Blastopirellula sediminis: one gene and its partner. The protein of the gene in region 1 binds, or shares a complex with, the protein of each later gene. Links are inferred from orthologs where the notes say so. Each region holds a gene or a part of one and is shown in the gene's direction. Other genes may lie near its edges. The genes, in order: secY and LOC68_RS28805.

Evidence for each region.
Region 2: the proteins of secY (region 1) and LOC68_RS28805 are in contact, whole or in part, in a crystal structure (PDB 3DIN), measured with the Thermotoga maritima proteins. The link is inferred for Blastopirellula sediminis from one-to-one orthologs. Residues at the interface, in WP_004081795.1 of Thermotoga maritima: Glu108, Gly109, Glu110, Glu111, Ala236, Glu237, Arg238, Arg239, Ile240, Thr241, Ile242, Gln243, Tyr244, Ala245, Arg246, Arg247, Val248, Thr249, Gly250, Arg251, Arg252, Val253, Tyr254, Gly256, Ala257, Ser258, Thr259, Tyr260, Leu261, Pro262; in WP_004082002.1 of Thermotoga maritima: Glu261, Ala262, Arg263, Lys300, Ala301, Arg302, Thr303, Ile304, Ile305, Leu323, Tyr324, Asp325, Pro326, Val329, Ser330, Tyr333, Ile336, Lys340, Phe345, Val349, Glu363, Phe364, Tyr374, Ser375, Gly376, Gly377, Glu393, Ile395, Thr482, Ser483.

The regions. Positions count from the first base shown.
Region 1 is NZ_JAJKFT010000010.1:230,862-234,158, reverse strand. What follows is about bases 87-3,071. They hold secY (preprotein translocase subunit SecY), read left to right. Parts: upstream 87-886; coding sequence 887-2,257; downstream 2,258-3,071. Other genes in these bases: map (type I methionyl aminopeptidase), read left to right, coding at 2,967-3,071; LOC68_RS12385 (adenylate kinase), read left to right, coding at 2,363-2,953; rplO (50S ribosomal protein L15), read left to right, coding at 269-766; rpsE (30S ribosomal protein S5), read left to right, coding at 87-269. Outside these bases: more of rpsE, read left to right, coding at 1-86; more of map, read left to right, coding at 3,072-3,297. UniProt on the Escherichia coli protein: The central subunit of the protein translocation channel SecYEG. Consists of two halves formed by TMs 1-5 and 6-10.
Region 2 is NZ_JAJKFT010000010.1:2,260,804-2,265,370, forward strand. What follows is about bases 1-4,255. They hold LOC68_RS28805 (preprotein translocase subunit SecA), read left to right. Parts: upstream 1-347; coding sequence 348-4,055; downstream 4,056-4,255. Other genes in these bases: LOC68_RS20825 (3-deoxy-D-manno-octulosonic acid transferase), read left to right, coding at 4,190-4,255. Also shown: more of 3-deoxy-D-manno-octulosonic acid transferase, read left to right, coding at 4,256-4,567. UniProt on the Escherichia coli protein: Required for protein export, interacts with the SecYEG preprotein conducting channel.

The DNA.
Region 1 (3,297 bases):
CGGTCAACGTCGTCAACGGCTCGATTCCGCACAAAGTGGTTGGGCGCTACGGCGCCGGTAAAGTGGTCTTGGTTCCGGCTCGTCCGGGTACCGGGATCATCGCGGGCGCTTCCGTCCGCGCCGTCTGCGAAGCGGTCGGCATCCATGACGTATTGACGAAGAGCTTCGGCTCGACCAACCCGGTCATTCTGGTGAAAGCCACGATCGAAGGTCTGAAGCAGTTGCGCACTCGAGATGACATTCAACGCCTGCGAGGAGTCGCCCTCTAATGGATTTCAACGAAGTTCACAGCGGTGTCCAAAAGAACCGCAAACGCAAGCGTATTGGTCGCGGACCTGGTTCGGGCCACGGTAAGACCTCGGGTCGCGGTCACAAGGGCGCCAAGAGCCGTGCCGGTTACTCGCGCAATCCGATCTTCCAGGGCGGTACCATGCCGCTGGTTCGTCGGGTTCCGAAGCGAGGTTTCTTCAACCAGTTCGCTCCGACCGTCGTCGCGATCAATGTCGCCGACCTGGAACGTGAGTTCGCCGCTGGTGAAGAAGTCACCCCGGACACTCTGCGTGCTAAGGGGCTGGCCAAGCGTCGCTATGACGAACTGAAGGTGCTGGGAACCGGCGACCTGACGAAGAAGCTGACCGTTTCGGCTCACCGCTTCAGCGAATCGGCCAAACAAAAGATCGAAGCCGCTGGCGGCTCGTGCGTGATCATCCCGGGCAAAACGCCTGTGGAAGAAAAGAAGAAAGCGGCTCGCGAAGCGAAGAAGTAATCTATCGCCGACCGTAGTCGGTGATCTATACTGCTGTCTTTCATTGCAACTGCCTCGCACGGAACTACGGCGGAAAGCGAATTTTGCCGAACATGGTTCCGTCGATTTGGATACGGAACCATGTGGGAAAAGATCCGCGTCATATTCACCGTTCCGGAACTGCGTAAGCGGATTCTGCTCACCCTGTTTCTGCTAGCCATCTATCGCGTCGGCTGGCAGATCACGCTGCCGATGGTCGACGCCGATGCGATCGCCCGTCAATCGGCAGAACAGAACGACACCTTCTCGCAGTTCCTGCAACAGGTGTCGGTCTTCAGCGCTAGCAGCCTGCAACAGATGACGATCTTCGGTCTGGGGATCATGCCGTACATTTCGGCGTCGATTATCTTCCAGCTGCTCGGTACGGTCTACAAGCCGATCGAGGACCTGCAGAAGGAAGGGGAGACCGGCCGCAAGAAGATCAATGAATATACCCGGTACGCGACCGTCGTTCTCTGTTTGATCCAGAGCTTCGTCTACGTCCGGATGATGTTATTACCCGGCGCTGACGGCGAGACGATCGTGAATTCCGCCTTCTGGGTAAGTGCTGACAATCCAACATTAACGCTCGGCTGGCAGTTCGTCGCGGTCATGATCATGACCAGCGGTACGATCTTCCTGATGTGGCTGGGCGAACAGATCGACGAGTACGGCATCGGCAACGGCATCAGCTTGTTGATCATGGCCGGTATCGTCGCCCAGATGCCGATGGCGGGCCTCGACCTGTTGGAAAACTCCACCTTCCAGTTGACCAACTTCTCGCCGGGCGAGTACGGTCTGGAAACGATCATCACCTTGGTGGTCCTCTTCGTGCTGGTCGTCGCCGGGGTGGTCTTCATCACCCAGGCTCAGCGCAAGATTCCGACCCAAAGCGCCAAGCACGTCCGCGGCCGCAAGGTCTACGGGGGTACGAAGCAGTTCCTGCCGCTCCGCATCAATCAGGCGGGCGTCATGCCGATCATTTTCGCGAGCAGCTTGCTCATGTTCCCGCAGATCATCTTCCAGGCTCTCGCGAGCTGGACGGGGAACTCGGTTTACGATGAATTGGCCCGCAGCTTCGGTCAGGGGTCGTCGTTCATCTACAACCTCTGCTACATCGTGATGATCTACTTCTTCTGCTACTTCTGGACTGCGATTACTTTCAATCCGAAAGACGTCTCCGATAACCTCCGCAACTTCGGTTCGTTTATTCCGGGCTATCGTCCGGGTCGCCGTACTGCGGAATATTTGGAAAAAGTGATGGTTCGCATCACTTACGTCGGCGCCAGCTTCCTGGTCGTGATTGCGATTATTCCAACGCTTATTTCCTCCGGAATGGGCGTCAGTCCGATGATCGCGAGTTTCTACGGCGGTACGGGGCTTTTGATCGCCGTGAGCGTCGCGTTTGACCTGGTGCAAAAGATTGACAGCCACCTCGTCATGAGAAACTATAAGGGCTTGTTGGAAGCGTAGTTTTGGGGAACTCGGCGCTTCCGCCGATCCCGCCGCAGACCTGCCTTCCTATTACGCCGCGCCTTGCCGGCCCGCCACCGAGTTGATCACGTCAATGATGCAATAATGCGGTTAATCTTTATTGGACCTCCTGGCGTCGGCAAAGGCACCCAGTCTCAAAACTTGGTTGAGTATCTGAATATCCCCCACGTCGCTACGGGGGATATGCTGCGAGACGCCAAGAAACGCGGGACCGAGTTAGGCAAGCTGGCGTCGCTGCACATGGATCACGGCCAATTGGTCCCCGATCCGATCGTCGTGCAGATCGTCGGCGAGCGGCTTGATCGCTCTGATTGTCAGCGTGGCGTCTTGCTCGACGGTTTTCCCCGCACCATCGGTCAGGCGAAGGCGCTGGACGAGTATCTGCATCAGCAGAACAAAGATCTCAACCTTGTGCTGACGCTCGACGTCAATCAAGAAGAGCTCTTCCGCCGCTTGCTTGATCGGTCGCTGAAAGAAGGTCGCGTCGACGATACGCCCGACACGATTCGCAAACGGATGCGGATCTATGATGAGCGGACCTCGCCGCTGCTCGACTACTACCAGCAGAAGGGAATCTTGCGTCACGTCGACGGCATGGGAACCCCCTCCGAAGTCTTCGATCGAATCAAGGCCATCGTCGATGAAGTCGGTGGGCAGACTGGCGACGACGCCTAACGCGATTTGAGTCATGCCTCCAATTACTCTGAAATCGGCCCGCGAGATCGGGCTCATGCGCAAAGCGGGCCTCGTCGTCTGGGAAGCGCATCAAGCCGCCGGTGCTCTCGTCAAGCCAGGCGTCACAACCGCCGAAATCGACGCCGCGATTGAGAATGTCTTCGCCCAGCACGAAGCGTTGTCGCTCTTCAAAGGCTATCCCGGCAAGACGCCGTTTCCCGCGGTGACTTGCGTCTCGGTCAACGAAGAAGTGGTTCACGGCATGCCTGGCCAGCGGCAGTTGGTCGAAGGGGACATCGTCAGCCTCGATACCGGTTGCAAGGTTGGCGGATGGTGCGGCGACG
Region 2 (4,567 bases), 2.0 Mb from region 1 along the record:
GTCAGGCGACCTAAAGTGTTGAGGAAACTGGCGTTTGGTCGAGTCGCAGCTTGCAGATAGGGCTGACTGGATGATTGTTTCGGGGAGCCGCGAGCTTTTCAACCGCAGGAAGCGCGAAGTCGCGATCTTCCTGCGCTTCTACAACTTGGGGCAAAGATTGTCCCGATTTGAGCGAAGAGCCCAGTTGGCCCGGGATCGAAGCGCGGTTGACCGGGTGATATAATCCTTATAAGCTACCCAGCGGAAAGGGTTTGCGCACATTTTGCCTGCGCAATTCATGTCTTCTTCGGGACATTTTCACCTCTAACCTTTCCCTATTTTTAGACCCGACATAAGCAAAGCGACCGATGGAGCTTTTGGAACGGATTTGGGAGCAGATTTGCGCGTTTTTCGGCGGGCTGCTCGGCGGTTTTGAACGACTGATCACGTCGATCTTCGGATCGTCGAACGCTCGGTACGTGAAACGACTGCAATCCAAAGTCGACGCAATTAGTGCGCTCGAATCGAAATACGAAGCGATGACCGACGACGAGCTGCGCGATCAAACGCGGCTCTTCAAGCAACGTCTTGCCGCCGGCGAAACGCTCGACGATCTGATGATCGAGGCGTTTGCGGTTTGCCGGGAAGGTGGGAAGCGTTTCCTCAACATGCGCCACTACGACGTGCAGATGCTCGGCGGGATGGTGCTGACTTCGGGGGCGATCGCCGAAATGGTGACCGGGGAAGGTAAAACCCTGGTCGCGACGCTACCGGCCTATCTGAACGCGCTGGCAGGGAAAGGGGTGCACGTCGTTACGGTGAACGACTACCTCGCCCGCCGCGACATGGAATGGATGGCGCCTCTTTATCGCGGTCTCGGCCTGACGGTCGGCACGATTCAAAGCAACATGCCGGTTCGTCAGCGGCAAGAGTCGTACTCGTGCGACATCACCTACGGTACGAACAACGAGTTCGGCTTCGACTACCTGCGCGACAATATGCGCCCAGCGGCGCGCGGCGACGATCGCTTCCCGAAAGATTGGCAGCAATCGCAAGGTCGCTTGCACTTCGCGATCATCGACGAAGTCGACAACATCTTGATCGACGAAGCGCGGACGCCGCTCATCATCTCAGGTCCGGCCAATCAAGACAAACAGAAATACGAAACCGCCAACGACATCGCGCGTACGCTGAAGAAGGACGTTCACTTTGAAGTGAACGAAAAGGATCGCAGCACCAACCTGACCGACGAAGGGGTGCGCGAAGCGGAACGTCTGGCGAAGGTCGAAAGCTTCTACACCGCGGGCAACATGGAGTGGCCCCACCTGATCGACAACGCCCTGAAGGCGCACTTCCTCTACATTCGCGACGTCAACTACGTCGTCGAAGATCGCAAGGTGATCATCGTCGACGAACATACCGGCCGTAAGATGGATGGTCGGCAATGGAGCGACGGGCTGCACCAAGCGGTCGAAGCGAAGGAAGGGGTGCCGATCAAGGAAGAGACGCAGACGCTCGCCACGATCACGCTGCAGAACTTCTTCAAGCTGTACGACAAGATCGGCGGTATGACCGGTACCGCGATGACCGAAGCGAGCGAATTGTGGAAGATCTACCAGTTGGAAGTGATCGCGATCCCGACCAACCGGACGATGCAGCGGATCACCCATCCCGACGTGATCTACATGTCGGAGAAAGAAAAATACGAAGCGGTCGCCGACGAAATCGAGCGGTTCCACAAGTGGGACGTCCTCGAGATGAGAGACGGCAGCGAACGCTGGGGCCATATCCTTCGTGAAGACGATAGCGTCGTCGTCTTTGAAGAGAAGGGGAGCAAAGGGAAGCAGGAATTCCCCCGCTCGCAGATTCGCCACATTCAGAAAAAGGGACGTCCGGTTCTGGTCGGTACCGTCTCGATTGAAAAGAGCGAACGGTTGTCGCACCTACTCGAACGCCGCGGCGTTCGTCACCAGGTCCTCAACGCCAAGCAGCACCGCCGCGAAGCCGACATCGTCGCGCAAGCGGGCCGCATCGGATCGGTGACGATCGCCACCAACATGGCTGGTCGCGGTACCGACATCATCCTCGGCGGTAACCCCGAAACGCTCGCTTGGGCGCAACTGCAAGACAAATACCCGACTCGTCTGGAAGTGCCGGACGAAGAGTGGGACGCGCTGATCGCCGAGATCGAAGGGCGCGAAAAGATGAAGGAAGAAGGGAAGGTCGTCCGCGAGTTGGGCGGTCTGCATGTGATCGGCACCGAGCGGCACGAGTCGCGACGTATCGACTTGCAGCTACGCGGTCGTTGCGGTCGCCAAGGCGACCCCGGCAGCAGCCGCTTCTTCCTGTCGCTGGAAGACGACCTGATGCGGATCTTCTTTGGCGAATGGATTCGCGGCTTCCTGATGAACATGCCCGGCGGGATGAAGCCTGGCGAAGCGATCGAAAGCCGAATGGTGACGCGCCGCGTCGAAGGCGCCCAGAAGAAGATCGAAGAACGCAACTTCGACATTCGTAAGAATCTGCTCGAAAGTGACGAAGTGATGGACGAGCAGCGCAAGCGCGTCTACGGCTTCCGTCAGCGGATTCTGGACGGCGACGACTGCAAAGAGCTGATCCTCGACATGGTCGAGCGGCAGATTGACCGTTTCGTCGACATGCTGCTGGCCAAGGATTACGGCGTCGAAACCTTCGCCCGTTGGGGCGGCGTCGAACTGTCGTGCGAACTCGATCCTCGCGACTATCGCGGTCTCGACATCAATGCCGCGTCGGAGCACGCTAAGGACGAAGCGGAACGTCAGGCCGAATCGAACGTCATGGCGGCGATTGACGAAAACCTGCCGGGCGAAGAAGAAGAGTCGGAATGGAACTGGCAGGCGATGGCCCGCTTCTCCAATTCGATGTGGAAGACCAACTTCAGCGATCGCGACCTGAAGAAAGTGGGCCGCGATCATGTCGATACGCTGCTGGTCGAAAAGGCCCGCGAACAGATCCAGAAGATCGACCTGTCGGAAGGGGCGAAGTTCCTCGATCCCGACTTCGGCTACAAGAGCCTGGCCGGTTGGGTCCGCTACAAGTTCGATTTGCAAGTTGCGGTCGAAGACCTCCGCGATAAGAGCAAAAAAGATATCGCGGACATGATTCTGGAGAAGGCGAAAGACGCCTACGAACAGAAGGAATCGCAATACCCGGTTCTGGCGGGGATCTACAAGTTCAGCGACAAGAAAGATGGCCGCTCGCGTTTGGATCGCGAAGCGCTCGTCGATTGGGCCGCGCGACGCTTTGAGATCAACATCGACCTGGAAGACATCAAGAGTAAGCAGCGCGAAGAAATTCAAAGCCTGCTCGAAGAGAAGAGCCGCGGGCACATCCAGCAAGCGGCCGAAAAGCTGCAGAAGGTCCGCGACAAGGTCGCTTCGATCTACGAATCGGGCTCCGATAGCCAAACGGTCTCGATGGTGAGCGGCGGCAACGGCAAGCTGAACTCGCTGTCCGATTGGATTCGCTCGACGATCCAGAAAGACGTCGATCCGGATGAACTCGCGTCGCTTGATCGGGCCGAACTCGAAAAGCGTTTGATCCGCGAAGTCAACGAACGCTATCGTCCGGAAATGACCCGAATGGAACGGAGCGTCTTGCTGGAACTGATTGATTCGATCTGGAAGGATCACCTGCTAGCGATGGACCACTTGAAGAGCGCCGTCGCGTTCTCCGGTTACGCTCAGGTCGACTCGAAGGTCGAATTCAAACGCGAAGGTATGCGTTTATTCGAGACGATGTGGCAGTCGATCGGCGAGCGGGTCACCGACCTGGTCTACAAGATCGAAAGCTTGAACGAAGACTTCGTCAGCTCGACCTGGACCGAAACCGAAGCTCGTCACGACGAAGCCGGCTCGGCCGCGGCCGAAATGGCTCGTCAGCACGAATCAAGCGAAGGCTCGACCGGAACCGAACCGGAAGTGGTCGAACCGATTCGTAACGCCGGCAAGCGGGTTGGACGTAATTCTCCTTGTCCCTGTGGGAGCGGGAAGAAATACAAAGATTGTCATATGGGCAAAGACCGCGGAGTTACGTAGCATACCTGCCGATAAACAGAGTGCGGAGCCGGCCGGCGCTCCGCGCTCAGTTCCCTCCTGAGAAACGCCCTTCGATCGGCTCACCTCGAAGCGGCGTCGCTGAAAAGCAATAAGAGCCCGGGAAAGGATTCCCCATGGGTTGGTTACTCAACATCATCTATCTTGGCGCTCTCACTGCGGCCATGCCGTTTTTCGCCTGGTCGACGCTGGTGCGCGGACGTCGCCGCGGCGGTCTGTTGCAAAAGTTCTTTGGCCTGGTCGCCGTTCGTAAAGGGGATCGTCCCTGCGTCTGGCTGCATGCGGTCAGCGTCGGCGAAGTCAATCTGCTAGCAACCATCATTCAGGCGGTCCGCAACCAATCGCCCAGCGTTGATATCTACGTCACCACGACGACCAAAAGCGGATACGAATTGGCGCGGGCTCGCTATGACGATTGCGTCGTCAGCTACGCGCCGCTCGATTTCACCTGGGCGGTGAAGACGGCGCTTCGCCGCATTCGCCCGCAGACGTTG